4 regions of the Janthinobacterium sp. SUN176 genome follow, and region 1 is predicted to be linked to each of the others. Evidence: predicted binding sites of a transcription regulator. Region 1 holds the regulator's gene; each other region holds the start of a gene.

Evidence for each region. Region 1 encodes sigma-54, which starts transcription at its own class of promoters, with help from an activator protein. Its sites were predicted from a motif close to TGGCANGNAANCTGCTTT; they were not measured.
Region 2: a site for sigma-54 is predicted at 2,593-2,610, ahead of O3299_RS22290 (beta-propeller fold lactonase family protein). Genes of this name have one in related genera too.
Region 3: a site for sigma-54 is predicted at 3,829-3,846, ahead of adh (aldehyde dehydrogenase). Genes of this name have one in related genera too.
Region 4: a site for sigma-54 is predicted at 2,389-2,406, ahead of O3299_RS10505 (urease accessory protein UreD). Genes of this name have one in related genera too.

The regions. Positions count from the first base shown of each region.
Region 1 covers NZ_JAPWIA010000004.1:92,750-100,317, forward strand. Annotated here, with positions in the region: gene O3299_RS23265 (monovalent cation:proton antiporter family protein) at 1-621, opposite strand, end outside; gene O3299_RS23270 (SIS domain-containing protein) at 706-1,740, shown strand; gene O3299_RS23275 (HAD family hydrolase) at 1,740-2,273, shown strand; gene lptC (LPS export ABC transporter periplasmic protein LptC) at 2,316-2,927, shown strand; gene lptA (lipopolysaccharide transport periplasmic protein LptA) at 2,953-3,534, shown strand; gene lptB (LPS export ABC transporter ATP-binding protein) at 3,534-4,289, shown strand; gene O3299_RS23295 (RNA polymerase factor sigma-54) at 4,294-5,772, shown strand; gene hpf (ribosome hibernation-promoting factor, HPF/YfiA family) at 5,842-6,204, shown strand; gene O3299_RS23305 (enoyl-CoA hydratase/isomerase family protein) at 6,333-7,418, shown strand; gene rapZ (RNase adapter RapZ) at 7,419-7,568, opposite strand, start outside.
Region 2 covers NZ_JAPWIA010000003.1:223,155-230,722, reverse strand. Annotated here, with positions in the region: gene proW (glycine betaine/L-proline ABC transporter permease ProW) at 1-423, shown strand, start outside; gene proX (glycine betaine/L-proline ABC transporter substrate-binding protein ProX) at 433-1,491, shown strand; gene O3299_RS22300 (acyl-CoA-binding protein) at 1,629-1,883, opposite strand; gene O3299_RS22295 (FKBP-type peptidyl-prolyl cis-trans isomerase) at 2,083-2,439, opposite strand; gene O3299_RS22290 (beta-propeller fold lactonase family protein) at 2,637-3,608, shown strand; gene O3299_RS22285 (polysaccharide deacetylase family protein) at 3,619-4,485, shown strand; gene O3299_RS22280 (sterol desaturase family protein) at 4,482-5,522, shown strand; gene O3299_RS22275 (EI24 domain-containing protein) at 5,522-6,349, shown strand; gene O3299_RS22270 (molybdopterin-binding protein) at 6,381-7,166, shown strand; gene O3299_RS22265 (transglycosylase domain-containing protein) at 7,531-7,568, shown strand, end outside.
Region 3 covers NZ_JAPWIA010000009.1:7,178-14,745, reverse strand. Annotated here, with positions in the region: gene O3299_RS27945 (ABC transporter substrate-binding protein) at 1-213, shown strand, start outside; gene O3299_RS27940 (TonB-dependent receptor) at 273-2,426, opposite strand; gene O3299_RS27935 (beta-propeller fold lactonase family protein) at 2,631-3,587, shown strand; gene adh (aldehyde dehydrogenase) at 3,932-5,452, shown strand; gene O3299_RS27925 (DUF779 domain-containing protein) at 5,508-5,897, shown strand; gene O3299_RS27920 (PQQ-dependent methanol/ethanol family dehydrogenase) at 5,947-7,568, shown strand, end outside.
Region 4 covers NZ_JAPWIA010000001.1:2,326,554-2,334,121, forward strand. Annotated here, with positions in the region: gene ureC (urease subunit alpha) at 1-739, opposite strand, end outside; gene O3299_RS10495 (urease subunit beta) at 741-1,070, opposite strand; gene O3299_RS10500 (urease subunit gamma) at 1,165-1,467, opposite strand; gene O3299_RS10505 (urease accessory protein UreD) at 1,493-2,359, opposite strand; gene O3299_RS10510 (EAL domain-containing protein) at 2,501-4,723, opposite strand; gene O3299_RS10515 (HAMP domain-containing sensor histidine kinase) at 4,899-7,064, opposite strand; gene O3299_RS10520 (PAS domain-containing hybrid sensor histidine kinase/response regulator) at 7,061-7,568, opposite strand, start outside.

The DNA of each region.
Region 1 (7,568 bases):
CTTCTGGCCGATGAACAGCAGCAAAATGAGCACGACGAGGGCCTTGCCGCCGGCCCAGGCCAGGGTTTCGGCCAGGTTGTCCGAATCGCGGGTGAGGGCGGGAATCAGGATCAGCAGGGGCACGACGGCCAAGTCCTGGAACAGCAGGATGCCGATGATCTTGCGGCCGTGTTCGCTTTCGAGTTCCAGCCGCTCCGTGAGCATTTTCGAGACGATGGCCGTCGACGACATGGCCAGCGCGCCGCCCAGGGCGAAGGCGGCTTGCCAGCTCAGGTGGATGTAGGCGGACAGGTAACGGGCGACAAACCAGCCGAAGACGACGGTGGCGATGATGGTGGTGACCACCTGCGCCATGCCGAGGCCGAAGACGATGCGCCGCATGGCGAGGAACTTGGGTAGAGAAAATTCTAGCCCGATGGAAAACATCAGGAAGACGACGCCGAACTCGGCCAGGGTGTGGCTGGCCTCGTTTTCCGCCGCCAGGCCCAGTGCGTGGGGGCCGATGACGATGCCGACGGCCAGGTAGCCCAGCATGGGCGGCAAATGCAACATTCTGAAAGCGACCACGCCCAGCACGGCGCTGCCGAGTAACATCAGGGTCAGTTCAAGCGAGGAAAACATGGGTTGCCCGGTACGGTCAATGGAAATCGTTGTTTGTTGTGACTGGCAAGTTTTTTGCTTTCCTAATTCGTTTATACTTTGGGCATGAGTGTAACCCATGAAAAAACAATGCTGAAAGCTTTTGATCGAATTGACATGCAAGCGACGACCGAGCGCGCTGTCGCGCTGGCCCGCACCACCTTGCAGATCGAGTCCGACGCCATCGTTGCGCTGCATGCGCGCCTGGCCACGGACGACAGCGTCGGCCGCGCCGTGGCGATGTTGCTGCAATGCAAGGGACGAGTCGTCGTCTCCGGCATCGGCAAGTCCGGTCACATCGCGCGCAAGATTGCCGCCACCCTCGCTTCCACCGGCACGCCGGCCCTGTTCGTGCATCCGGCCGAAGCGGCCCATGGCGACCTGGGCATGGTCACCTCGGACGATGCTTTTATTGCCATATCGTACTCCGGCGAATCATCGGAACTGATGGCCATCATGCCCGTCGTCAAGCGCATGGGCGGCGTGCTGATTTCCATGACGGGCAAGCCGAATTCGAGCCTGGCCCAGCTGGCCGACGTGCACCTGGATATTTCTGTTGAGAAAGAAGCCTGTCCGCTGAACCTGGCGCCGACGGCCAGCACCACCGTCACCCTGGCCCTGGGCGACGCGATCGCCGTGGCCTTGCTCGACTTGCGCGGCTTCAAGGAAGAAGATTTCGCCCGCTCGCATCCGGGCGGCGCCCTGGGCCGCCGTTTGCTCACGCACGTGCATGACGTCATGCGCAGCGGCGAACGCGTACCCAAGGTGCCCGTGGACGCTTCCTTGCTGCAGGCGCTGGAGGAAATGACGAAGAAAGGCATGGGCATGACGGCCGTCGTCGACGCGGACAACCGCCCCGTGGGCGTGTTTACGGATGGCGATCTGCGCCGCATGTTCGAGCGCGTGCAGGATTTCACGCAAGTGGCGATCCGCGACGTCATGCATGCGCAGCCGCGCAGCATCGCGCCCGAACGCCTGGCCGTCGATGCCGTGGCCGTGATGGAGCAGTTCCGCATCAACCAGATGCTGGTCGTCGATGCCGACGGCAAGCTGGTGGGCGCGCTGCATATCCATGATCTGACGCAAGCGAAGGTGATCTGATGGACAGCGTGGCGGACAACCTGGCGCGGGCGGCCAAGGTCAAACTGATGATCTTTGACGTCGATGGCGTGCTCACCGACGGCAGTCTGCATTTCGGCCCGGACGGCGAGATGATGAAAACGTTTAATGTGTATGATGGCCTGGGCATCAAGCTGCTGCAGGAATCGGGCGTGCAGACGGCCATCATCAGCGCGCGCCGCTCGGCCATCACGGCGCGCCGCGCGCAAGACCTGGGCATTACCCATGTGCACCAGGGCGGTCACGACAAGCTGACGCCGTTTCGTGAATTGCTGGCGCTGACGGGCTTGACGGAAGAGCAATGCGGCTATATCGGCGACGACGTCATCGACGCGCCCATCCTGAAGCGCGTGGGCTTTGCCGTCAGCGTGCCGGGCGGGCGTCCGGAGGCGCAGGGCCTGGCCCACCATGTGACGCAGGCCGGCGGCGGCCGCGGCGCGGTGCGCGAGATCTGCGAATTCCTGCTGCGCGCCCAGGACAACTATGCGCGCGTCATGGCGCCGTTCCTGGAGTGAGGCGCGCCGCCTCGCCAGTGACCTTTGAAAGAGTGAAGCCCTATGCGTAAGCCAGGAGGCGCCCATCGCTGGCGCATGATTTTTACCGTGCTGGGCGCGGTTGTCGTCGCGCTGGGCAGCTTTTGGCTGCTCGAGGTGATGAACAAGAATGGCCAGGACATCACGGCCAGCAAGCATCTGGATGAACCCGACTATTTCATCACCAATTTCAGCATGGTGCGCATGGACTTGACGGGCAAGCCCAGCTATATCGTGTCGGGCACCAAGCTCACGCATTATCCGCTGGACGATTCGTCCGATATCGACCAGCCCTTCGTGCGCAAGCTCACGCCAGGCATGCCGCCGATGAACATGAATGCGGAATTGGCGCATATCGACCAGGACAATACCCGGCTGCAACTGCACCGCAAGGTCGTGATCGACCGCGTGGCCAGTCCGAAGGCGCAGAACCTGACGGTCAAGACGGAAGCGCTGACGGTGTTCCCGGACGAGGAAAGAATGGAAACGGACGTGCCTGTCGATATCCTGACGGGCGCCTCGCGCATCAATGGCGTCGGCATGAAGGCGAATAACGCCACCGGCGTGGTGGAAGTGCAGAATGCGCTGCGCATGGTCCTCCCGCCGAAACCGCGCCCGGCCGCGGCGGCAAAATGACAGAATGAAACAAGGAAACCATACTATGAAGAACATCTTGCTGTTGACCGTATTTTCGCTGGCCATCATGGGCGCGGCGCATGCCGAGAAGGCCGATTCCGAGAAGGAAGCCGTCATCACGGCACGCAGCGGCCACGTCGATGACGTCAAGCAGGTGCGCACCCTGACGGGCGACGTCGTGCTGGTCAAGGGTACCCTGACCATGAAGGCGGGCCGGGCCCTGATCACGGAAGACCCGCAAGGCTACCAGTTCATCACCTTCTGGGCCGATCCCGGCAAGCTTGCGACCTTCCGCCAGAAGCGTGATGGCGCGGGCGACCTGTGGGTCGAAGGCGAAGCGGAGCGCGTGGAATACGACAACAAGACGGAAGTGGTGAAACTGTTTTCCAGAGCCAAGCTGACGCGCCTGGAAGGCGCGAAAGTCACCGATGTGGCCAATGGCGCTTTCATCTCGTATGACAGCCGCAAGGAAGAATTTGCGATGGAAAATTCCAACAGCGGCACCAGCACCGCCGATGGCGGCAGCGTGCGCATGGTGATCCAGCCGAAGACCAAGGCGCCGGCAGCGGAGAAAGCGCCGGCCACGCCCGCGCCAGGAAAGAAATAATGGAAAATACACGTTGCGGCAGCACCCTGATCGTTCGCGGGCTGCAAAAAACCTATGGCAAGCGGCAAGTCGTGCATGATGTTTCGCTGCAAGTCGAATGCGGCGAAGTGGTGGGCTTGCTGGGCCCGAACGGCGCCGGCAAGACCACCTCGTTCTACATGATCGTCGGCCTGGTGCCGTCCGATGGTGGCAGCATCGATATCAGCGGCGTGGATATCTCCAGCCTGCCGATCCACCGCCGTGCGCAGATGGGCCTGTCCTACCTGCCGCAGGAAGCGTCCGTTTTCCGCAAGCTGACGGTGGAAGACAATATCCGCGCCGTGCTGGAAATCCAGACCGTCGAAGGCCGTCCGCTGACGAAGGCCGAGATCGAGGAGCGGCTGGATAAATTGCTGGCCGACTTGCAGATTGAAAAGCTGCGCGAGAACCAGGCGCTGTCCCTGTCCGGTGGCGAACGCCGCCGCGTGGAAATCGCCCGCGCGCTGGCCACCGATCCCCGTTTCGTGCTGCTCGACGAGCCGTTCGCCGGCGTCGATCCGATCGCCGTGATCGAGATCCAGCGCATCGTGCGTTTCTTGAAGGAGCGCAATATCGGCGTGCTGATTACCGATCATAATGTGCGTGAGACGCTGGGTATTTGCGACCGCGCCTACATCATCAACCAGGGCTCGGTGCTGGCGTCGGGACGCCCCGACGACATCATTGCGAACGAGTCGGTACGCCGGGTCTATCTGGGCGAACACTTCCGCATGTAAGCCAATGAAACAATCATTGCAGCTGCGCACTTCGCAGCACCTGGCACTGACGCCGCAGTTGCAGCAATCGATACGCCTGTTGCAATTGTCTACCCTGGAATTGCACCAGGAACTCGAGCAATTGCTGACGGACAATCCCTTGCTCGAACGCCTCGATGATCCGCTCGACCGCTCGCTGCGCCTGCTGTCCGACGGGGCCTTGAGCTCCACGGCCGCACCGGCCGAAGCGCCGCCCCAGCCGCCAGGCCAGGAGGCGCCCGCAGCGCCGGCCGAAGCGGAAGCGTTTGACGGCGAGGGGGGCGACAGCCCGGCCGCCGCGGATGGCGGCGACAGCGACTGGAGTGAGGCGAGCCGGGGCAAGGCGCCCGACGACGAAGATTCGCGTCCGCAATTGGAGGCCCATCACTGCACTCTGCGCGAACACCTGATGGAGCAGATGCGCGTGACGGTGCTCGAATTGCGCGACCGCGCGCTGGTCGAGCTGATCATCGACGCGCTCGACGACAATGGCTACCTGGAAGAGTCGCTCGACGACATCCTGGCGCGCCTGCCGGAAGAGCTGGAAATCGACGCCGACGAGATGCGCACGGCCTTGTCGCTGCTGCAAAGTTTCGATCCGCCGGGCGTGGGCGCGCGCAACGCGTCCGAATGCCTGGCCCTGCAAATCAAGCGCTTGCCACACATCGCCATGGTGACGCGGCGCATGGCCCTCGTCATCGTGGAAAAGCACCTGGCCTGGTTTGCCCAGCGCGATTTCAACAAGCTGAAAAAAGCCCTCGATTGCGACGATGAAGACTTGCGCGAAGCGCAGACGGTGATTCGCCAGTGCAATCCGCATCCGGGCGCCGTGTTCGCCTCGGACGTGTCCGATTACGTGGTGCCCGACGTCGTCGTCAAGCGCGCGCGCAATGGCTGGCAAGTGACCTTGAACAACGACGTCATGCCGCGCCTGCGCGTCAACGCCATGTACGCCAACTTGCTCAAGCAGGGCAAGGGGGAGGGCGCCATGGGCGCACAGTTGCAGGAAGCCAAGTGGCTGATCAAGAATATGCGCCAGCGCTTCGACACGATCCTGCGCGTGGCGCAGGCGATAGTAGAAAGACAAAAGAACTTTTTCTCGCATGGGGCCGTTGCCATGCGCCCCCTTGTGCTCCGTGAAATAGCTGATACACTGGGTTTACACGAGAGTACTATCTCGCGGGTAACAACTCAAAAGTACATGCTGACCCCGCACGGCATGTTCGAGTTGAAATATTTCTTTGGTAGCCACGTCGCCACCGAAGCGGGGGGCGAAGCGTCATCGACGGCGATACGGGCATTGATCGTGCAACTGACAGGAGCAGAAGACCCTAAAAATCCTTTATCCGACAGTAAGATTGCGGACATGCTGGGGGAACAAGGCATGGTGATTGCGCGACGTACTGTTGCCAAATACCGGGAAGCATTAAAAATTCCGCCAGTGAGCCTGCGTAAGTGTTTGTAAGTTTTTTTCGGTTCCTCTGCGGGCCGGATAGGATGGACCGCACGAACCCGATCATCTTTAGGAGTGTGTATGAATCTCACCATCAGCGGACATCATCTCGAAGTGACACCAGCCATCCGTGAATACGTACAAACGAAGCTGGAGCGCGTGAAACGTCATTTCGATCAAGTCATCGATATCGCCGTGATTCTGACCGTGGATAACCTCAAAGAGAAAGAAAAACGTCAAAAGGCTGAAGTCAACCTGCGTTTGAGCGGCAAGACTGTCTATGTGGAAAGCTTGGCGCACGACCTGTACGCCGCGATCGATACGCTGATCGACAAGCTCGATAGGCAAGTGATGAAATACAAAACCAAAGTGCAAGGGCACGGTAAAGAGGCGATCAAGCATCTGCCAGACAACTCCGAGGAAGAAGCCGTCGTCGCCGTCTAAGGCCACCCGCTTCCAGCAGTTGTGATCAACTAAGGGCGCACATTGCGCCCTTTTTTGCGCCCAGCGGAACGCAATGTTCCCCGCGCAGGCATTAGAATATTCGCACTTTCACTTCTTTCCTGCCTGCCATGAGCGACTTCGTCCAGACTTCCATCCGCAACCGCACCGGGCACATCGTGCTCGACCGTCCGAAAGCCTTGAATTCCCTGTCGCTGGAGATGGTGCGCGCCCTGAGCGCGGCCCTGCTGGCCTGGCGCGACGATCCGCAGGTGGACGCCGTCGTGATCCGCTCCAGCAGCGACAAAGCCCTGTGCGCCGGCGGCGACATCCGTTTCTTTTACGATGCGGGTCTGGCCACGCCGCAAGGCGGCAGCGCCCTGCTGGAAGATTTCTTTACGGAAGAATATGCTTTAAATCATTTAATTCATTTCTACCCGAAACCGTATATCGCCGTGATGGATGGCGTGGTGATGGGCGGCGGCATGGGCGTGGCGCAAGCCGGGCCAGGCAACCGCTTGCGCATCGTGACGGGCCGCACGCGCATGGCCATGCCGGAAGTCAATATCGGCCTGTTCCCGGACGTGGGCGGCAGTTATTTCCTGTCCCGCCTGGCCGGCCAGCTGGGCCTGTACCTGGGCTTGACGGGCTTGACGATCAACGCGGCCGACGCCCTGTACACGGGCCTGGCCGATGTCTACCTGCCCGAAGCGCAGATGGGGGCGCTGCTGGACCTGTTTGAATCGACGCCGGGCGAGGCCTTGCCTGTGGCCATCAAGGCGCTGGCGGCGCCATTCCAGGCCGAGGCGGGGGTATCCCCCCTGGCCACGGCGCGCGCGGCGCTGGACCGCCATTTCAGCGCCGGCTCCGTTGCGGCCATCATGGCCTCGCTGGCGCAGGACGACAGTGCGTTCGCCGCCAAGGCGCTGGCGGCCATGCGCTTGCGTTCGCCCTTGATGATGTCGGTGACCCTGGAATTGCTGCAGCGGGGCGCCCACCTGGGCGTGGCCGATTGCCTGCGCCTGGAGCGCACGGTGGTACGCCATAATTTCGAACATGGCGAAGTGCTCGAGGGCGTGCGCGCGCTGGTGGTCGACAAGGACAATGCCCCTCGCTGGAACCCCGCCAGCCTGGACGAAGTCGACGCGGCCATGGTGGCGCGCTTCTTTGCCCCCGTCTGGCCGGCCGCTGCGCATCCGCTGCGCCACCTCGATTAACTAGCTGCGCTCGCGGTGGCGCAGTACCACGCGCTCGTTGGGGCCGAAATATTGCGCCAGCCGCTCCGCCATGTACACGGAGCGGTGCTGGCCGCCCGTGCAACCGAGGGCCACCGTCAGGTAGCTGCGGTTGTCGGACTTGAATGATGG
Region 2 (7,568 bases), on a different contig from region 1:
ATCCGCCAGGTGCGTCCCGACCTGATCGAAGCGGCCCGCGCCTATGGCGCCTCGCCGTGGCAGTTGCTGACCCGCGTGCAATTTCCGCTGGCTATGCCATCGATCATGGCCGGTATCAACCAGTCGCTGATGCTGTCGCTGTCGATGGTCGTGATCGCCTCGATGATCGCCGTGGGCGGCCTGGGCCAGATGGTATTGCGCGGCATCGGCCGCCTGGACATGGGCCTGGCCACCGTGGGCGGCCTGGGCATCGTGCTGCTGGCCATCACCCTGGACCGCTTGACGCAAGCGATGGGCCAGCCACGCCGCGGCGTGCGCCACTGGTACCAGACGGGTCCTGCCGGTTTCGTGCTGCGCCTGGTGCGTGGCAATGTGGAGAAAAATAATGTTGAACAGCAAGTAACGCTGGCCAACGCACAATAAAGGATACACATGCATCAAATCGACAATTTCAAAGTGACGCAAAAATCGCAACGCAAGTTCCAGCTGTTTTCCGCCCTGGCGATCGCCGCCATGGCCCTGACCACCAGCCTGGCCATGGCGCAGACGCCGGCCGCCGCTGCCGATGCGCTGCCCGGCAAGGGCGTCAAGGTGCAACCGCTGCAAAGCTCGATCGCGGAAGAAACCTTCCAGACCATGCTGGTCGACAAGGCCCTGGAAAAGCTGGGCTACGAAGTGCAGCCCATCAAGGAAGTGGAATATCCGACGGCGCATATCGCCATTGCCAACGGCGACGCCACCTTCATGGCCGTGCACTGGGACCCGATGCACAAGGATTTCTATAACAATGCGGGCGGCGACGCCAAGCTGTCGCGCACGGGCCAGTATGCGGGGCCTGCCGCGCAAGGTTATCTGATCGACAAGGCGACGGCGGAAAAGTACAACATCACGAATATCGACCAGTTGCGCGATCCCAACCTGGCCAAGCTGTTCGACCATGATGGCGATGGCAAGGCCGACTTGACCGGTTGCAACCCCGGCTGGGGCTGCGAAGCGCTGATCGAGAACCACATGGATGCGTATAAATTGCGCAAGACGGTGACCCACGTGCAGGGCAGCTATGCGGCCCTGATCGCCGACACCCTGGGCCGCTACAAGCGTGGCGAACCGATCCTGTATTACACGTGGACGCCGTACTGGGTCAGCGGCGTGCTGGTGCCGGGCAAGGACGTGGTCTGGCTGAAAGTGCCGTTCTCGGCCAATCCGGACAAGGTGAATACCCGTCTCGACGATGGCAGCGACTACGGCTTTGCCGTCAACACGGCGCGCATCGTGTCGAACAAGGCCTGGGCGGAGAAGAATCCGGCCGCAGCCAAGCTGTTCGAAGTGATGCAATTGCCCGTGGCGGACATCAATGCGCAGAACGAGCGCATGCGCCGCGGCGAAAACACGCAAGCCGATATCGCGCGCCATACGGCTGGCTGGATCAAGTTCCACCAGCAGACGTTTGACGGCTGGATCGCGCAAGCGCTGGCGGCGGCGAAAAAGTAAGTTTGCGGCTGAGACAGGCGTAAAAAAGTGGCTACCGATTTGGTAGCCACTTTTGCTTTTTCAGCCTATTTTTGTGGTTTTTGGTGAGTTTTCAGCCGTTTTCGGCCTATTTCTCTGCAAAACAGGCGTTTTCAGGTTTAATCCTTCAAGTCTTCGATCAGATCGATGTATTGCTGTTGCGCCTCTTCCTTCGAGGTGCCGGCCAGGGCCGCCCAGGCGTCGAACTTGGCGCGGTTGACGAAGTCGGTCATGCCAGGACGCTCGCCCGTGGCGTCGCCGCTCGACGCTTGCTTGAACAAGGCGTAGATTTTCAACAAGGTCATATTGTCCGGACGCTCGGACAGGGTCTTGGAATCGAGCTGCGCTTGTTCGAATTGCTCTTGTAAACTCATGATGGCTCCTGTGTGCTGATGGAATCGCTGGAAAAGTGCGGCAGGCCCGGCGGAGTGGCCACCGTGCGTGCTGCAGTGCCTGACATCATAGTGAAAAAAGCGCGCCGTGCATTAGAGGACACACTCAAAACAAAAACGCCGCCGCTGCGTGAACAGGGGCGGCGTCGGTACAGTCGCTTGAGCGCTGCGGAGTCGGTGCTTATACGCCCAGCAGTTCGACGTCGAAAATCAGGGTGGCGTTCGGAGGAATCACGCCGCCGGCGCCGCGTGCGCCATAGCCCAGTGCTGCCGGGATGATCAGCTGGCGCTTGCCGCCCACTTTCATGCCTTGCACGCCTTCGTCCCAGCCTTGAATGACGCGGCCGGCGCCCAGCGGGAATTCGAATGGATCGTTGCGGTCCTTGCTCGAGTCAAATTTCGCGCCGGCGCTGCCGTCGTCGTTTTGCAGCCAGCCCGTGTAATGCACGACAACATTGTTGCCGGCTTGCGCTTCAGCGCCTTCGCCAACGGTGGTGTCGATGTATTGCAGGCCGGAAGCGGTAGTGGTGGTGGTCATGATTATCCTTGTGTAGGCGATGAAAGCTTCAGATTGTAGAGCAATGAGTTGCAAAGCGCCATTCCAGGCCTGGGACGGGGAAAAAACGGAAATTACGGCGATGTGTGGCTGCCGGCAGCATTTAAGGGGGGATTTCACACAATAAATACAGTGTTCCACGTAAAATGCATGTTTTGTATTTAACAGTGATTTTTGCCATGTTCCGCAGTCTACGCCGCCTTGTTTTTTCCTCGCTGTGCCTGGTTTCCGCAATATCGACGGCGCAAGCCGAAGTGGTGGTGGTGCTCAATTCCCGTGATGCTACGGTGCAACTGCTGGACCAGAAAACCTATGCTCCCCTGTCCACCTTTGCCGTCGGCAAGGAACCGCACCATCTGATGGAAACGCCGGACGGCAAGTCGCTGATCGTCGCCAGTTCCGTTGGCAACGAGCTGATTTTCCTCGACCCCGTGTCGGGCCAGATCCAGCGCCGCATCAGCAACATCCTCGACCCGTACCAGATCGGCTTTTCGCCGGACCAGAAATGGTTCATCTCGAACTCCTTGCGCCTGGACCGCATCGACCTGTACCGCTACGACGGCAAGAACCTGACCCTGGCCAAGCGCATCCCGCTGCCAAAATTGCCCAGCCATATGGCGTTCACGGCCGACAGCACCATGGCTTTCATTACGCAGCAGGGCAGCAACCAGGTCAGCGCCATCGACCTGGCCACGCAAACGGTGAAATGGACCATGCCTGTCGGCCCGGCGCCGGCCGGCATCACGATGACGCCCGATGGCAAGCATTTGCTGGTGGGCATCATGGGCAGCGATTACGTGGAAGTGATCGACTGGCGCACGCAAAAGACCGTCAAGCGCATCAAGGCAGGCGCCGGCACGCACAATTTCCGCGCGCTGGGCGACAACCGCATGACGTTCGTCTCGAACCGCGTGTCGAACACGATCAACATCATCGACCAGCAAACGCTGGAAAACGTGGGCACGATCAATGTGCCGGGCGGCCCCGATTGCATGGAAATCACGCCGGACGGCAAGACCATGTGGGTAACGTTGCGCTGGATCAAGAAAGTGGCCGTGATCGACCTGACCACGCGCAAGGTGATCAAGACCATCCCGGTGGGCCGCTCGCCCCATGGCGTGTATTTCGCCACCCACTCGCCGCGCATGTGATGAGCCGGTGATGATGAAACGCTTCATTTTCGCGGGCCACGCGCCCGCCATGCTGCTGTGCGCCAACGCCATGCTGTCGCCCGCGCATGCCGCCGCACCTGCTGCCGTACCTGCCGCCATATCTGCTGCCCCAGCCGCATCTCCAGTTGCATCGCCAGCCCCGGCCGCCTGCAAGGGCACCATCTACATGACGTTTGACACGGGTAGCCAGTCGCAAGCGCAGCTGATCGCCGACGTGCTGAACAAACGCCATGTGAAGGCAACCTTCTTCCTGGCCAATGAAAAGACCACGCGCGGCGACTATTCGCTCGATGCCTCGTGGGCGCCGTACTGGAAAGCCCGCGTGGCTGAAGGCCATGCGTTCGGCACGCATACGTTTGACCACGTGTACTGGAAGAAGGATCTGGCCAACGGCTTGATCCAGGTCAAGCCCCAGTTCGGCAAGGATGGCGGCAAGCTGGCGTCGTTCACGGATCAGCAATTCTGCGAAGAATTGCGCCGCGTCGATACGCGCTTCCAGGAGCTGACCGGGCGCAAGCTCGACCCGTTCTGGCGCGCGCCGGGCGGCTACACGTCGCCGCGCACCCTGGCGGCCGGCAGCGCCTGCGGCTACCAGCACGCGGGCTGGGCGCCGGCGGGGTATTCCGGCGATGAGCTGCCCAGCGATAAGTATCCAAACGCCACGCTGCTGAAGAAAGCCCTGGCGAACTTGCGCAGCGGCGATATTTTCATTGCGCACATGGGCATCTGGTCGCGCAAGGAGCCGTGGGCACCGGCCAACCTGGACGCCTTGATTTCCGGCCTGCAAGACAAGGGTTTCTGCTTTGCCACCCTGCGCGAGCATCCTGCCTACGCGCGGAAGAAGGGCCAGCCATGATCGCCGCCGACATCGTCAGCTTCGTCACGCCCGTCATCGATGCTGTGGTCGACGCCTTTGGCGCGGCGCAAGGCTGGCTGTTCCAGACGGTGGTGAACCCGCTCGTATATCACCTGGGCTTTGGCGAATTCACGGAAGAAGCGTTCGAGGGCACGGAGTGGCTGCTGATCGGCCTGTGCGAACTGGTGCTGCTGTTTCTCGTGCTGCGTCCGCTCGAAGCCTTGATTCCCGCGCAAAAGATGACGGACCCGCGCGCCCGCTGGAACGATTTTATCTATACGGTGCTGCACCGCATTGGCCTGTTTTCCGTCGTGGTGTTCTTCACGCTCGATCCGCTGATGGATGCATTGGCGGGCGCCTTGCGCTTCGACAATATTCATCCATTGAACCTGGAATCGCTGTTGCCCGGCATCAGCCCCTTGCTCAGTTTTATCATTTATTTTGTGATACTGGACTTCGTCGACTATTGCTACCACCGGGCCTCGCACCATTTCGGCTGGTGGTGGGGCTTGCACAGCCTGCATCACAGCCAGCAAAACATGAACTTGTGGAGCGATGACCGCAATCACTTGCTCGATGACTTCCTGCGCGACGTGGTGATGGCGCTGGTGGCGCTCGGCATCGGCGTGCCGCCGGGCCAGTACGTGCTGCTGGTGTCGATTTCGCGCATTTTGCAAAGCTTGCAGCACGCAAATGTGAGGATACACTTCGGCCGCATCGGCGAGCGGCTCTTGATCTCACCCCGTTTCCACCGCACGCATCACGCGATCGGCGTGGGGCACGAGTCGAAAGGCAAGGGCAGCATGGGTGGTTGCAACTTCGGCGTGGTCTTGCCGATTTGGGATATGCTGCTGGGCACCGCGAATTTCTCGGCGGGCTATGCGCGCACGGGCGTGCGCGACCAGCTGGCCCGCATCGACAGCAACGGTGTCGGCCGGCCGGGGCGCAACTATGGCCGCGGTTTCTGGCAACAGCAATGGCTGGGCCTGCGTCGCATGGTGGAATTTGCAAGAATTAAACGAAAAGGACGCCGTTGATGCGTAATGTGTTGAATTCGTATGGCCGTGCTTTCCTGTCGCAATTGCATGGCAGGATACTGCTGCTGAGCGTGGCGCCGTTCATCCTGTCGCTGGTGCTGTGGGGCGGCTTGCTGTACGTGGGCTTGCAGCCGCTGATCGACAGCCTGCATGCGCTGTTCACGCAGTACGATTTCTTCCGCACCAGCGGCCAGGTGCTGACCACTTTCGGCCTGGGCGTGCTGAAAGCCGTGATCGTGCCGCTGATCGCCATGTTCATGCTGCTGCCGCTGATGATCCTGACGGCGCTGATCTTCATGGGCCTGTTCGCCATGCCGGCCATCGGCCGCCATATCGGCGGGCGGCACTTTCCTCAGCTGGAAAAGAAACATGGCGGCAGCCTGCTTGGCAGCGTCGGCACTTCGCTGGCCACTTTCCTGCTGTTTATCGTCGTCTGGGTGCTCATGCTGCCCCTGTATGCGTTTCCGCCGGCGGCCCTGGTGGGGCAAGCCGTGCTGTGGGGCTGGCTGACGTACCGCGTGATGGCGTACGACGCCATGGCCGACTACGCCAGCGTGGACGAGCGCCACGCCATCATGCGCACGCAGCGCTGGCCCCTGCTGGCCATCGGCATGGTGTCCGGCGCGGCCGGCGCCGTGCCGGGCTTGCTGTGGATGGGCGGCGCGATGTCGGTGGTGTTCTTCCCCTTCCTGGCGGCGTTCGCCATCTGGCTGTATGTGCTGATCTTCATCTTTACGGGGCTGTGGTTCCAGTATTACTGCCTGGAAGCACTGTCGCGGTTGCGGGGCGTATGCGGCATGACCGACGTGGCGCCAGCGGACGCTTGAGTATTTTTATCGAATTCTACGAGGAAGCTTCATGGCTATCGGATTGATCATCATCGGCGACGAAATCCTGTCGGGCAAGCGCACGGACCAGCATTTCCCGAAAGTGGTGCAAATGCTCAAGGCGCGGGGATTGCAGCTGAGCTGGGCGGAATACGTGGGCGACGAGCCTGCCCGCCTGGTCGCCTTGCTCAAGCGCAGCTTTGCCAGCGGCGACATCGTCTTCAGCTTCGGCGGCATCGGCGCCACGCCGGACGACCATACGCGCCAGGCGGCGGCCGATGCGCTGGGTTTGCCGCTGGTGCTGCATCCGCAGGGCAAGATCAATATCCAGCAGCGCATCACGGAAATGGGCATAGAGGCGGGCGTGCCGGCCGATTTGCACTCGCCGGAAAACCTGCACCGCTTGAAAATGGCGGAATTTGTCGAAGGCGCCGAGCTGATTCCGAATCCGTACAACAAGATTGCCGGCTTTGCCGTGCGCGAGCATTACTTCGTGCCGGGCTTTCCCATCATGTCCTGGCCCATGATCGAATGGGTGCTGGACACGCATTATGCGCACCTGTTCAACCAGGTGCCGCATGCGGAACACGCCTTGCTCGTGTACGAAACGGCCGAATCCCTGCTGACGCCGCTGATGGTGCGGCTGGAAGCAGAGTTTCCGTTGATCAAGGTTTTCAGCTTGCCCAGCGTGGGCGATGCGCAGACGCGCCGGCATATCGAACTGGGCGTCAAGGGCGAGCCGGCGCAAGCGGCGGCCGCCTTCGCGCAGATGTGCGCCGCACTCGATACCTTGCAGGCGGAATACACCACCATCTGACATGCAGCCAGCCCGGCGCCAGCGGCTTTTTTGCCGGCGTCCAGCCCGCCGTGCATCTATGTACGCAAGCGTACATTCCAAGACGTTGTTTTTTTGCGAAAATCTTCAATGAAGCAAGATTTTTGTGCGCGCTCGTCAGTCGTTTTCATGCCGATGTGGTGGAATGGTGAACAGGGGCCTTGCGTGTCAAACGCGGGGTCGCCTGCCTGTGCAGTAGCGTGTTTTTTTGATTTACCGGTATGGACATCATGTTAAGCAAGCTTTGTTGTGACCGGCCCTGGCTGGCCCTCGTCTTATCCCGCGCGGAGCGGTATCGCTGCCGCATTTCCCGCGCCGTCCAAACCCAACCTTACCCCAGCATCCCATGAAAGACACAGGCGTCAATCTGGCCGCGCAAGAGCG
Region 3 (7,568 bases), on a different contig from region 1:
ATCGAATCGGTACTGAAAAGCGATCCCGCTTTCCCCATGAGCGAAGTGGCGTTCGCCCGCCTGCCGCGTGCGGGCTGGGCGGTGGGCCTGGCCGTCAGCCGCCAGCAGCTCGACGTGGGCAAGTTGCTGCAGGCAGCCATGAACGAAATGGCGGCCAGCGGCGAATTGAAAGCCATCTTCGAGAAATATGGGGTGAAGGAAGCACGGCCATAGCAGGCCATGTTGAATGACAAAAAAGCCCGCGCATCGGAAGAGGCGCGGGCTTTTTAGTTTTAGAAACTATATTGGGCGCTAACGCCCAGCAACCAATTACGTCCCGGCGCCGCTTCATAGTAGCGCTTGTTGCTGTCGCCGACGATGACGGAACCCACGTAGGTCTTGTCGAACAGGTTGTTCAGGCGGGCAAACTCCTTGAAGCGCCAATTGCCCACGTTTTGCCTGGCGTTGACGCGCGCATTGAATACCGTGTAGCCGGGCGCCGGTTTTTCGATGTTGCTGTCTTCCGCGTAGACCTGGCTGCTGGCCACGCTTTCCAGCGCTGCGCCAAAACGGTCGAGCGTGTCTTTCCAGGCCAGTTCAGCGAATAGGTTAGCGCTGGGTACGCCCGGCAAGCGGCTGCCTTCGCGCACGCCGCCAAATGCCTGGTCATACACGGCGTGCAGGCTGGTGAGCGCCACTTTTGTCGTGAAGCCATATGGCAGGTTCGAATCCAGCGACACTTCCATGCCCTGGCGCAAGGTTTTACCCCCATTGCGATAGCTGGTGCGCCCGCCGCTGGACTTGTCGACCACTAGTTCGTCGTTGGTCTTGATCTGGAACAAGGCCGCATTCACGTGCGTGTTGTTGGCGATCCTGGCCTTGACACCCGCTTCCAGGTTGGTGCTGGTGGCCGGCTTCAAGTTGAAATTGAAGCCGCCGCCCGTGCCCGAGTAAAACAGTTCATTTAGGGTGGGCGCTTCGAAACCGCGCGCGGCGCTGGCATAGACGTTGACGTTCGGCGTCAGTTTATACAGCAGGCCCAGCACCGGCGTCGTGTGGCTGAACTCCAGGCTGCCGCTATCGTTGCCGTTGCTGAGGAAATGGTCGTCGACCGCCACTTTCATCTTGCTGTAGCGCACACCTGCGCTGAGCAGCCACGGGCCGCCTTGCCATTCCGCCTGGATATACGGATCGAGGCTGGAGACGACATCCTGCTCGTCGCGGCGCAGCTTACCCTTCAATCCGTACACTTCGCCGATATAGTTCTCATAGCCGGTGCGGTCATCGCTGGAGCGGCCATAGTCGATGCCGATGGTGGTGCTCAGCTTGCCGCCGGCCAACTGGTTCACGTGCAGCCAGTTGGTGTCGATGCCATAGAACTGGCGCTGGAAGTCGACCACGCCGCCCGAATGCTTAAGTAGACCGTCCACTTTGGTATTTTGGAATGCTTTATTAAACGCCTGGTACTGGATCACGTCGCGGTTGCCGCCATACACCATCACGTGCAGGCGGTCATCGCCGAACGACTGTTCATAAGTGGCGCCGATCTGCTGGTGGTCGATGCTCTTGCGCGTGTTGTAGCGGTCGGCCAGGGTGCGTTTCGGGTTTTGCGTGTCCGTCGTGTCGATTTCGCCGGCGCGCGGGTTGGCGGCAAACGTGGGCCAGGTGACGCCCAGGGGATCTTGCGTGTTGCCCTGGTGCAGGCTGTTGGCGACGATGGTCAGTTTGCTGTCCGCGGTGGGCTTGACGGTGATCTTGCCGAACGCCTGTTCGCGCGTGGCGGCGCTGTGGTCGCGGAAACCGTCCGTGCGGAAGCGCGAGCCGTCGAGCACGTAGCCGATGCCGCCTGCCTGACCCTGCGCCGTCAAGTCCACCTTGCTGGTGCCGTAGCTGCCGCCCGTCACATTCAGCTCGACGGAAGGGGGATTTTGTCCATCCTTGGAAAACAGCTGGATCACGCCGCCCGAATGGTTGCCGTAGATGGCAGAAAACGGTCCGCGCAGCACTTCGATGCGCTCGGCCGTATCGAGGTTGAAGGTGGCGGCCTGGCCCTGGCCGTCGGGCATGCTGGCGGGAATGCCATCGCTGATCAGCTTGACGCCGCGCACGCCGAAGGCCGAGCGGGCGCCGAAGCCGCGCGACGAGATTTGCAAGTCTTGCGCGTAGTTCTGGCGGTTTTGCACGACCAGGCCCGGCACGGCGGCCAGTGCTTCCGACGCGTTGACGCGGATTTGGCCATCCTGGATGCGGGCGCTGTCGACCACGTCGATCGAGGCCGGCACTTCCTGGCTGGGGTGGGCGATGCGGCTGCCGCTGACGACCACCGTATCCATGAATTGCCCATTGGCCGGGTCAGCTGCCTCGGCGGCAAAGACGTGAGGGGCGAGGGTGGCGCTGCCGGCGACAAACAGGCTGGCGATGGTGTTCAGGCGGAAACGATGCTGCATGCGGATTCTCCAATGTGAATAAAAGCCTGCTTGATCGCGTGCGCGGTACAGGTCTGCGTAGGTGTATCAAGCAATATGCCTGCCATGTCTCCATTGGTGGGCTGAAATTATACGCGTGTCAGTGGCACGGCGTTTGCATACGGTAATTGTCAGAGGCGCCGATGCGGCGCGCTTTTCCCTCGTTTTGCCATTGAAAAGGTGATTATGCCCAACTTCTTCTCGCGCTTGCGCCAGGTGTGCTGGCTGCTGCCGGCGCTCGTCAGCACCGCGGTCCATGCCGCTCCCTTTGCCTATGTTCCCAATGAAAAGTCGGGCACCTTGAGTGTGATCGACACGGCGACCGACCAGGTGGTGCGCCAGATCGCCGCAGGCAAGCGTCCGCGCGGCATCGCTGCCGATCCCACAGGGCGGCAATTGTTTGTCACGGATGCCGCCAGCAGCGCCTTGCTGCTGATCGATAACGCTGGCGGTGCGCCCGTGCGCACGGTGGCGCTGGGCAAGTCGCCCGAAGGCGTCAGCGCCTCGCAAGACGGTAGTCACGTGGCTGTGGCCGTCGAGGAAAACAATAGCGTGGCCTTGCTCGATGGCCAGACAGGTACCTTGCTCGCCGATATCAAGGTGCAGGGACGCAATCCGGAACACGCCGTCTTCAGCCCGGATGGGCGCTGGCTGCTGGTCAGCGCGGAAGAGGCGGAGCAAGTCGATGTCATTGATGTGGCGCAACGCCGGCAGGTCGCTTCCATCGCCGTGGGGCTGCGTCCGCGCGGCATCGGTTTCAGCCCGGACTCGGGCCGCGCCTACGTGGCGTGCGAACTGGTCAATGCCGTCTACGTGATCGACATGGCCGCGCGCAAGGCGATTGCCACCATTCCAGCGGGCAAGAATGCGAATGGCATCGCCGTCCATCCCGGCGGCAAGCAAGTGTATGTCTCGAACGGTATCGACGGAACGGTGATGGTGATCGACACGGCCAGCAATCAGGTCACGGCCACGATTGGCGTCGGCAAGCGCCCGTGGAACATGGCCATCACGCCGGACGGCGCCAAGCTGTACGTGGCCAATGGCCGCTCGAACAGCGTGTCCGTCATCGACACGGCCAGCGCGCGCAAGGTGGCCGATATTGCCGTGGGTGAATTGCCATGGGGCGTGGTGATTCGTTGATTCCTTCATGGCACAGGCGCAGGTGTTCCAGTCTGGTACACCTGTTCCATTGTGCAGCGGCGGCGTGGCGGCAAAGCAGGGCTGGCCCGGATTGGAACAGGATGCTGCCACCTTGTTCAAAACGCAAACAGAGCCACGCCCCCACCCAAGTCCGGGGCATGCGCTGAAAAGCGGGCCGGGATTGACGCCACGCCCTTGTAACGGGGGCAAAACCGGCTAAGTTTGTAGTGGGATGGCGAGCTGGCACGGCATTTGCGGAAGACTCCGTGTACTCACCCCATCTGTACCAGGACGTTTGATTTTAATTAAGTATTTCCATTCTAATTAACCCGATAGAGGACGACATGAATCTCGCAGACATCAGCAAACTGGGCGTAGCCAATCCCTTCAAACAACGCTATGACAATTACATCGGCGGCAAATTCGTTGCACCAGTAAAAGGTGAATACTTTCCTAACATCACGCCGATCACGGGCTTGCCGTTTTGCGAAATCGCCCGTTCCACGACGGAAGACGTCGAGCTGGCGCTGGACGCCGCGCACGCCGCCAAGGAGGCATGGGGCAAGACTTCGCCTGCCGAGCGCGCCAATATCCTGAACCGCATCGCCGACCGCATCGAACAGAACCTGAGCCTGATCGCCACGGCGGAAACCATCGACAACGGCAAGCCGATCCGCGAAACGATGAATGCCGACATTCCGCTGGCCATCGACCATTTCCGTTACTTCGCCGGTTGCATCCGCGCCCAGGAAGGTTCCGTCGCACAAATCGATGCGGAAACCTATGCCTATCACTACCATGAGCCGCTGGGCGTCGTGGGCCAGATCATCCCGTGGAATTTCCCTATCCTGATGGCCGTGTGGAAACTGGCGCCGGCCTTGGCCGCCGGCAATTGCGTCGTCTTGAAACCGGCCGAGCAGACTCCGGCTTCCATCATGGTGTTGATCGAGCTGATCGGCGACCTGCTGCCGCCTGGCGTGCTGAACATCATCAATGGTTTCGGCCTGGAAGCGGGCAAGCCGCTGGCGTCGAGCAAGCGCATCGCCAAGATCGCCTTTACGGGTGAAACGGGCACGGGCCGTTTGATCATGGGCTATGCGGCGCAAAACCTGATTCCCGTCACCCTGGAGCTGGGCGGCAAGTCGCCGAACATCTTCTTTGAAGACGTGATGGATGCCGATGATGAATATTTCGACAAGTGCCTGGAAGGTTTTGCGATGTTTGCGCTGAATCAAGGTGAAGTGTGCACCTGCCCATCGCGCGTGCTGATCCAGGAATCGATCTACGAGAAATTCATCGAACGGGCCTTGAAACGCGTGGCTGCCATCAAGCAGGGCAATCCGCTCGACTCTGCCACCATGATCGGCGCCCAGGCGTCGCAGGAGCAGCTGGAAAAAATCCTGTCCTACCTCGATATCGGCCGCCAGGAAGGCGCGGAAGTGCTGGCCGGCGGCGAGCGCAATACGCAGGCGGGCGACCTGGAAGGCGGCTATTACGTGCGTCCGACCGTGTTCAAGGGCAATAACAAGATGCGCATCTTCCAGGAAGAGATCTTCGGACCCGTCGTGTCCGTGACCACCTTCAAGGATGAGGCCGACGCATTGGCGATTGCCAACGATACCTTGTACGGCCTGGGCGCCGGCCTGTGGACGCGCGACGGTTCGCGCGCCTTCCGCATGGGCCGCGCCATCCAGGCGGGTCGCGTGTGGACCAATTGCTACCACCTGTATCCAGCCCACGCCGCGTTCGGCGGCTACAAGCAATCGGGTATCGGCCGCGAAAACCACAAGATGATGCTCGACCACTATCAGCAAACGAAGAACTTGCTGGTGAGCTATAGCCCGAAAGCGCTGGGCTTCTTCTAAACCGGCAACAGGCGCCGCGCCTGCAGTCCAGGCGCGGCGCGCAGAAAGGGATGCCATGAGTGCAGCAATTGCCCGGGTGGTCGCCACCGATGCGGCGCTGGAAATGATGGACAAGTTGCGCCAGCGTCACGGCCCGCTGATGTTTTTCCAGTCGGGCGGCTGCTGCGACGGCAGTGCGCCCATGTGCTACGCGCTGGGCGAGTTCGATGTCAGCGACACCGACATTTATCTCGGCAATTTGAATGGCACACCGTTCTACATGGGACTCGAGCAATTCGAGTACTGGGAGCATACCCAGTTGATTATCGATGTGGTCGATGGCAATGGCGGCATGTTTTCACTCGACAACGGCACGGGCAAGCGCTTTTTGACGCGCTCGCGCCTGTTCACCGATGAAGAGTGCGCGCTGTTGCATGCCCAGCCGCATGAGCACCGCAAGACTTGATACACACATACTAATAAAACAGAGGGAGATGATTGTGCAGAAAAAAATCATGGGGATACTCATCGGTTTGGGTTTGGCATCGCTGGCCCAGGCGGCCGACGTGGGCAATGTCACCAATGCCATGCTCGACAGCACGGCGAAGAATCCGGCCAGCGTCCTGTCGTTTGGCATGGGTACGCAAGGCCAGCGCTATTCGCCGTTGACGCAGATCAATGACAAGACCGTGGCCAAGCTGGTGCCAGCGTGGTCGTTCTCGTTCGGCGGCGAAAAACAGCGGGGCCAGGAATCGCAGCCGTTGATTCACAACGGCAAGATGTTCGTCACGGCATCGTATTCGCGCATCTTTGCCGTCGACTTGAAAACGGGCGCCAAGCTGTGGAAATATGAGCATCGCTTGCCGGACGGCATCATGCCGTGCTGCGACGTGGTCAACCGCGGCGCAGCCCTGTATGGCAATCTGGTGATTTTCGGCACCCTGGACGCCTACCTGGTGGCGCTGGACCAGAATACGGGCAAGATCGTCTGGAAAGAAAAAGTGGACGATTACGCGGCCGGCTACTCGATGACGGCCGCGCCGCTGATCGCCGAAGGCTTACTGCTGACGGGCGTGTCGGGCGGGGAATTTGGCATCGTGGGTCGGGTCGAAGCGCGCAATCCGATGACGGGCGACCTCGTGTGGAGCCGTCCGACGGTGGAAGGTCATATGGGTCACCGCTATGACAAGGATGGCAAGGCCATCGACAACGGCGTGTCCGGCACGGCGAACAAGACGTGGCCGGGCGACCTGTGGAAAACGGGCGGCGCCTCGACCTGGATGGGCGGCACCTACGATCCGCAAACCAAGCTCGCCTACTTTGGCACGGGCAACCCGGCGCCGTGGAACAGCCACTTGCGTCCCGGCGACAACCTGTACTCGTCATCCACCGTGGCGCTGGACGTCAAAACGGGCCAGATCAAGTGGGCGTATCAGAACACGCCGAACGATGCCTGGGATTTCGATGGCGCCAACGAGTTCGTCACCTTTGACATGGATGGCAAGCGCTATGGCGGCAAGGCCGACCGTAACGGCTTCTTCTATGTGATCGACGCCAACACGGGCAAGCTGCAGAACGCCTTTCCATTCGTGAAGAAAATCACCTGGGCCAGCAGTATCGACCTGAAGACGGGACGGCCGAATTTCATTGCCGCCGGCCGCCCTGGCGACCCCACCAAGGGAGAGGAAGGCAAGAAGGGCACGACCGTGTTTGCCGCGCCCGCTTTTCTCGGCGCCAAAAACCAGATGCCGATGGCGTACTCGCCGCAAACCAAGCTGTTCTACGTTCCCGCGAACGAATGGGGCATGGATATCTGGAACGAGCCGATCAGCTACAAGAAGGGCGGCGCTTTCCTCGGCGCGGGGTTCACCATCAAGCCATTGTTTGACGACTACATCGGCGCCATGCGCGCCGTCGATCCGAAGACGGGCAAGATCGTCTGGGAAATCAAGAACAACGCGCCGCTGTGGGGTGGCGTGATGAGTACGGCCGGCAACCTGGTGTTCTACGGCACGCCGGAAGGCTTCCTGAAAGCCGTCGACGCGAAGACGGGCAAGGAATTGTGGAAATTCCAGACGGGCTCTGGCGTCGTGGCGCCGCCCGTCACCTGGCAGGATGGCGACACGCAATATGTTGC
Region 4 (7,568 bases), on a different contig from region 1:
TGTGCAGCGCCACCTGGATATCCATGCGGTCGGCCACCGACAGGCAATTGTCGATGGCGGCCGGCGTGCTGCCCCAGTCTTCGTGCAGTTTCAGGCCGATGGCGCCCGCGCGCACCTGCTCTTCCAGGGGCAGCGGCAGGCTGACGTTCCCTTTTCCCATGAAGCCCAGGTTCATCGGGAAGGCGTCGCTGGCGGCCAGCATGGCGTGCAAATGCCACGGCCCCGGCGTGCAAGTGGTGGCGGCCGTGCCCACGGCCGGCCCCGTGCCGCCGCCCAGCATGGTGGTCACGCCGCTCATCAGCGCTTCCTCGATCTGCTGCGGGCAGATGAAGTGGATATGCGTGTCGACGCCGCCGGCCGTGACGATCATGCCTTCGCCGGCGATGATTTCCGTCGCGCCGCCGATGGGGAGCGTGACGCCCGGCTGGATGTCGGGGTTGCCCGCCTTGCCGATGCCGAAAATCAGGCCGTTTTTCAGGCCGATGTCCGCCTTCACGATGCCCCAGTGGTCGAGGATGACGGCATTCGTGATGACGGTGTCCATCACCTCGGCCGCGCAGCGCTGCGACTGGCCCATGCCGTCGCGGATCACCTTGCCGCCGCCGAATTTCACTTCTTCGCCGTAGATCGCGTAGTCATGCTCGATCTCGATGAACAGTTCCGTGTCGGCCAGGCGGATGCGGTCGCCCTTGGTGGGGCCGAACATTTCTGCATACGCGCTGCGGGGAATGCTGGCCATTTCAATCCTTTCCCGGTGGAGTGTCTTGCAGTTCACCCATCACTGCGCCATTGAAGCCGTAGACCTTGCGTTCGCCCGCCAGCGCCACCAGTTCCACCGTGCGCTGCTGGCCCGGTTCGAAACGCACGGCCGTGCCGGCCGTGATATTCAAGCGCATGCCGTAGGCGCGCCAGCGCTCGAAAGCCAGCGCCGGGTTGACCTCGAAAAAGTGGAAATGCGAGCCCACCTGGATCGGCCGGTCGCCCCGGTTGGCCACCACCACGGTAGCCGTGGCGCGGCCCGCATTCAGGCTGATTTCGCCTTCTTCCAATTTGTATTCGCCTGGGGTCATAATGTTTTCCTTCGTCAAAGCGCTCTACGCTGGCCGGCGGATCGCCGGCGCCACACAGGCACGGCGCGGATGGCGCCCTGCCATGCAATCAAAACTACGGTATCGGGTGGTGCACGGTCACCAGCTTGCTGCCGTCGGGGAAAGTCGCTTCCACCTGGATATCGGGGATCATCTCGGCGATGCCGTCCATGACGTCGGCGCGCGACAGAATTTTTGTACCGTCCGACATCAGCTGCGCCACCGACTTGCCATCGCGCGCCCCTTCCATGATGGCGGCGCTGATCAGGGCCACCGCTTCCGGATAATTGAGCTTCAAGCCGCGCGCCAGGCGCCGTTCGGCCAGCAGCGCGGCCGTAAAAATGAGCAGCTTGTCTTTTTCGCGGGGAGTCAGGTCCATGGTTTTCCTTGCGCTTCTTTCCTGATTAAGTGTTCCAGATACGGGGCACGACGGCGTCGCGCCCCAGCATGGCGGGACGCAGCAGCTGCCAGGCGGCCAGCATGATGCGGCGCGCCGCCTCGCTGTCGCCGCACAGCAGGCGCACCACCACCAGCGCTTTCATGTGCGTGGCGCCAAACGCGGCGCCGGCCGGCACGGCGATCTCGCGCACGGCCGCCAGCACGGCGGGAGCAACGGGCATGCCGACGGCGATCAGGGTGGCGCACACTGTGTGGCCCCCCAGTCCCAGCGGGCTGGCCATCAGGGCGCCGCCGGCGGCCAGCACGCCCTGCTCCCACCACAGCAGCTTGCCGCCGCGGCGGATCTGCACCTGCTGGCGGATGCTGCCCGTGTTGAATATTTCGCCCGAGGCGCCGCGGCCCAGGCAGACGATGTCGCAGCCGATGTAGCCGGCGTCCGCCGCCAGTTCCACCTCGTGGCGCAGGCGCACGCAAGCCTGGTCAAAGAAAATGCTCTCCTGCGGCAGCCACTCGATGGCGGCGCCGCTGCCGGCGCGCAGCACAAGGTGCTGGCCCGAGACATGGCCGTTCGCGCGGTACCACTTGGCGGCGCCGGGGGACGTGAGCAAGGCGTGCGCGCCCTCGCCCACCGTGGCGTCGACGGCCAGCTGGTCGCCGCCCACCACGCCGCCGGGCGGATGGATGATGATGGCGTGGCAGACGGCAGCGCCTTCCGGATACAGGGGCTTTTGCACGCGCAGGGGGCCCCTGTGCGTGCGCTCGACGAGGCGGCTGACGCCATCGTGCAGCGCAAAGCCCAGGCGCAAGTGCGCCTGCCAGGCGCTGTGCGCGCTGGCGGCAGTAGGCGTTGCGAAATGTGGGCTGTCTGGCATGCACTGCAATCGTGTAAATAACGATCTACAAAGCAGGATGCATGCCAGCGTCAGAGGGAAGAAACGTGAGAATCATGCACCGCATTGCGGCGCCCGCACCATATCAGTGCAGTTATCGTGCAGGCACGGCGCGGGGTGTGCTTATGCCGACACGGCTGCCGGCGCCACCGTCAGCACGCGCCGTTCGCGCAGCAAGGCCGTGAAGGCTTCCGCGGCCAGGGGGCGGCTGAAATAATAGCCCTGCATTTCGTCGCAGCCGTGTTCCGTCAAAAAATCCACCTGCTCGCGCGTTTCCACGCCTTCAGCGATGACGCGCATGTCCAGGTTATGCGCCAGCGAAATGACGGAACGGGCGATGGCCGCATCGCTGCTGCTGGTGGTGACGTCGTCGACGAACGATTTGTCGATCTTCAGCACGTCGATGGGGAAGCGTTTCAGGTAGCCGAGGCTGGAATAGCCGGTGCCGAAGTCGTCGAGCGAAATGCCCACGCCGATATCCTTCAGGCGCGTGAGGGCCGCCACCGCCTTGTCCGGGTCGCCCATCACCGTGCTTTCCGTGATTTCGATGCCCAGGCAGGCGGGCGCGATGCCGTATTTGCGCAAGGCCGCTTCGACGAATGGCACCGTGCGGTCTTGCGCGAACTGCTTGCCGGACAGGTTGACGGCCACCTTGATGCTGCCCAGGCCCGCGTCGTGCCAGGCGCGGATCTGCGCGCAGACGCTTTCGAGCACCCATTCGCCGATGGCCGTGATCGAGCCATATTCCTCGGCCAGCGCGATGAACAGGCCGGGCGGCACCTTGCCCAGCACCGGGTTATCCCAGCGCAGCAAGGCTTCCGCGCCCAGCAAGGCACCCGTGCGCAAGCACATCTGCGGCTGGTAGTGCACTTCGAATTCATCGCGGCCGATGGCGCCGCGCAGCTGCTGCTGCATCGCCAGGCGGGCGCGGATGTCGCTGCCCATGCGCTCCGTGAAGAAGGCGTAATGGTCGCGCCCCATTTCCTTGGCGCGCACGAGGGCCGTGTCGGCGTGGCGCAGCACGTCGTCGAGGCTGTCGCCGTCGGCCGGGCACATGGCGATGCCGATGCTGGTCGTCAGCGCCAGGCGCTCGCCATCGACGCTGAGTTCCTCGCGCAAGCCGGCCAGGATGGTTTGCGCCAGCGCAAGCGTGCGCCCCAGCAGGGCATCGTCCTGCAGCAGGATCTGGAATTCGTCGCCGCCCTGGCGCACCACCGTGTCGCCTTCGCGCACGCAGCCGGACAGGAAACGCGCCACCACTTGCAGCGCCTTGTCGCCCACGGCCTGACCGTGCGAATCGTTGATGTTCTTGAAGCGGTCCAGGTCCAGGCACATCAGCACCACTTGCTGGCCGTCGCGCAGGGCGTTCGCGCGCGCCTGTTCGAAGCGCTCGCGCAGCAGCACGCGGTTCGGCAAGCCCGTCAACGCGTCGTGGTAGGAGAGGAAATCGATCAGATGCTGCTCCGCCTTGCGCTCGCTGATGTCGAGGAAGACGCCGATGTAGTTGACGACGGCGCCGTCGGGGCCGTGCACGGTGGAGACGCTGAGCAGGCAGGGATAGGTGTCGCCGCTCCTGCGCCGCGTCTGCACCTCGCCCGACCAGCAGCCGCTGCTGCGCAAGCCCTGGCGCAGAGCCAGCAGCACCGCCTCGCCCGTGTATTCGGCGTGCAGGCGCAAAATGTCCGTGCCCACCACTTCCTGCGCCGCGTAGCCGGTGATGCGCGTAAAGGCGGGGTTGGCCGTGACGATGACGCCGGCCGGATCGGTGATCAGGATGGCGTCCTGCGTCGCTTCGAAGACCTGGCCCGACAGGCGCAGCAATTCCTCATTGGCGCGGCGGATCTGCACTTCGCGCGCCAAGGTGCTGGCCACCTGCTCCAGTTCGGCCGTGCGTTCGGCCACGCGCCGTTCCAGGTTGGCGCGCTCCTGCGCCAGCTGCAGCTGCGCCCGCGCCAGGCGCACGTGGGCGTCCGTGCGGGCCAGGATTTCCTCGGCCTGGAAGGGTTTGGCGATGAAATCGACGGCGCCCAGCGCGAAGCCGCGCACCTTGTCGTCCGTATCGTACTGGGCCGACAGGAAGATCACCGGCACCTGGCGCAGCGACGGTATCTCCTTCAGGCGGCGGCACACTTCAAAGCCGTCGAGGCCGGGCATGCGCACGTCGAGCAGGATCAGCTCGGGCGGGCGCGCCTGGGCCGTCCACAGGGCCAGTTCGCCGTTCGGCGCCTGGCGCACCGCATAGCCGGCGCCGCCCAGCAAATCGCTCAACAGCTTCAGCGAAGCCGGCGTATCTTCAACGATCAGTACTTCGCCCTTCGAATTCACTTCCGAAAAATCGCGGTGCATGTAGCAGTTCTCTCAGCTTTGGATGAGGCGCGGCGATCCGTTGCCGCGCTGGACAAGACATTTCTTTGCGATGAACTACGTACTATCATCATAATCTTTATTGCAATTTAGCACCATCCATCGGCGGCACTTAGTCCGTCTTTTCAGCGAATCCGATGTTGTCAGCCCACACTTTTCAAGCGTGCGCCAGCGCGCCCTCATTCTCCAGCAAGTCGCACAGCTGACGGTATTGATGCTGGTCAAGCATCGCCTGCAGCGGCGCCAGCACGGGCGCGGCCGCCGGCGGCAAGGCGCCCAGCAGCAGTGCCACCCTGGCCAGGTTCAATTCGCGCAGCGCCACCAGCAAGGCGGCGCGCTCTTCCCCGGCCAGCAGCAGCAAGTCTTGCGCCCGCAATGCCGGCGGCGCCTCGGGCGCCGGCGCTGCGGGCAGCGGCACGGGCGCCGCCACGGGCGCCTCGGCCGCCTGCGCGGGTATACTGAAACGGAAGGTGGCGCCCTGCCCCGGCATGGATTCCACCGTCAGTTCGCCTTTCATCAATTGCACGAATTCGCGCGAGATGGCCAAGCCCAGGCCCGTGCCATCCTTCGGTCCCGCGCTGTCGGCCTGCACGAAAGGCTCGAAGATGCGCTGCTGGTCTTCCGGGGCGATGCCGATGCCCGTGTCGCTGACGGCGAACGACAGGCGCCACGTGGCGTCATCGCGCCGCTCGCCGCGCACGCGCAAGGCGACCTCGCCGCCGCCGGCAAACTTGACGGCGTTCGACATCAGGTTCAGCAGCACCTGGCGCAAACGCGTCGCGTCGAGCAGCACGGCCGCCGGCACGTCGGCGCAATCGAGGCGCAAGGCCAGCCCCTGCTGCTCGGCGCGCATGCCCAGCATGTCCATCACTTCCTGCAGCAGGGGCGCCAGCGCCACCACGGCCGTCTGCGCGTGCAGGCGCCCCGCCTCGCCCTTCGACAGTTCGAGGATTTCATTGATCAACGTCAATAAATGATTGCCGGAGCGGTGGATGATGGCCAGGTTGCGCTTTTCATCGTCCTGCATGTTCGGCGAGGCGGCCATCAGGCGCGAAAAGCCGATCACGGAATTCAAGGGCGTGCGCAGTTCGTGGCTCATGTTCGCCAGGAAGGTGCTCTTGGCGCGGTTCGCCGCCTGCGCCTGGCTGACGGCCACCGACAGGGCGCTCGTGCGCTCGGCCACCAGTTCTTCCAGGTGATGGCGGTGGCGCAGCAATTCCAGTTCGGCCTCGCGGTGCGCCGTGATGTCGTAGTTCGAACCCACCAGACGCATGGGCCGCCCCTGCCCGTCGCGGAAGATCACGGCATCGGCCTTGATGTAGCGGATGGCGCCATCGGGCCACAGGATGCGGTACTCGTGCGTGAAGGCCTGGCCGGCGCCCAGCGCGGCACGCAGGGCCTCCTTGGCGGCCGGCACATCGTCCGGCATCAGCGCCGCGCGCCAGATCGCCGCCGGCGCCATCGCGCTGTCCGCATCGGCCTTGAACTGCGCATACATCTGCTCATCCCACTGCAAGGCATCGTTGATGACGTTCCAGTCCCAGATGCCGATGCTGGCCGCGCCGGTGGCCATCTGCACGCGCTCCTCGCTGCGCTGCAAGGCGCGGTAGCGGCTGTCGAGCAGCGCCACCATGTCGCGGATGGAACGGTACAGCGTGCGCAGCTCGCCCAGGAACCACGCTTTCGGCGGCGTGCCGGCCGCTTCGCTCTGCCCTGCCTGGACGCCGGCCGCATACTGGCCGATCGCCTTCAGGGGCTTGAGCATCAGACACCACATGAGCAGCCAGATGCTGGCCACCAGGATCACGTCGAGCGCCACGATCATGGCACCGATACCCAGCGCGCGCTGCCGCAGCTGCGCGTGCAGCAGGGCCGGCGTCGCATACACGGCCACGTTGCCGATGACTTGTCCGCCCATCGTCACGGGGCGCCGCTGCACCAGCCAGCCGGGTTCCGCGGACAGCGAGGAAAAACTGCCGATGGCGCCGGTCGCAGTGCGGCGCAGGACCAGCGCTTCCTTGCCGATGCCCGGCGTCAGGGAGCTGGCCACCAGGTCGCGCTTGCCCAGCGTGCTGCGCATGATGGCCTGCATCTGCTTTTCATCGAGATTCCACAAGGGCAGTTCGATGGCCACGGCCAGCTGGTCGGCGCTCAGGGCCAGGCTGCGGTGCAGCTGCTGCCAGCGCTGCTCGCGTTCGGACTGGTAAAACAGCACGGCAAACACCAGCAGCAGCGCGGTGACGACAAAGGTCAGCGCCACGCTGACGGCCAGCACGATGGAGACGCCGCCCAGGCGCGCGCCCTTGGATGCGTGAACCGTCATGCGTCTTCGCCCTGCGGTTCGCTGGCCAGCTGCGCCAGCAAGGCGCACAGCGGCTGGTACTGATGCTGTTCCAGCATGGCGGCGATGTGCGCAGCCAGCTGCGGCAGGCTGGTCGCCACACCGGCCAGCACGATGGCGCTGCGCCGCAAATCGAGGGCCCGCACGGATTCGAGCAGCGCCTGCCGTTCGGCCGCGCCCAGCTGGCCCAGCGCCTGCTGCAGGTCGAAGGCGGCCGCCGGCACGCGCGGCGGCGCGGCGGCGGTGCGCTGGAAGCGCACGCCCAGTTGCTGCTCCAGCATGGCGAACAGGTGTTCCTGTTCGATCGGCTTGCGCAGGAAGCCGTCGGCACCGGCGGCCAGCGCCTCCTGCTTTTCTTCCTCGAAGGCGGAGGCGGTCATGATCACCAGGCGCGGCTGCACCAGCGCCGGTTGCGCGCGCAGCCAGCGCGTCAGCGCCAGGCCGTCCATGTCCGGCATGCGCCAGTCGCTGAGCACGATGTCGTAG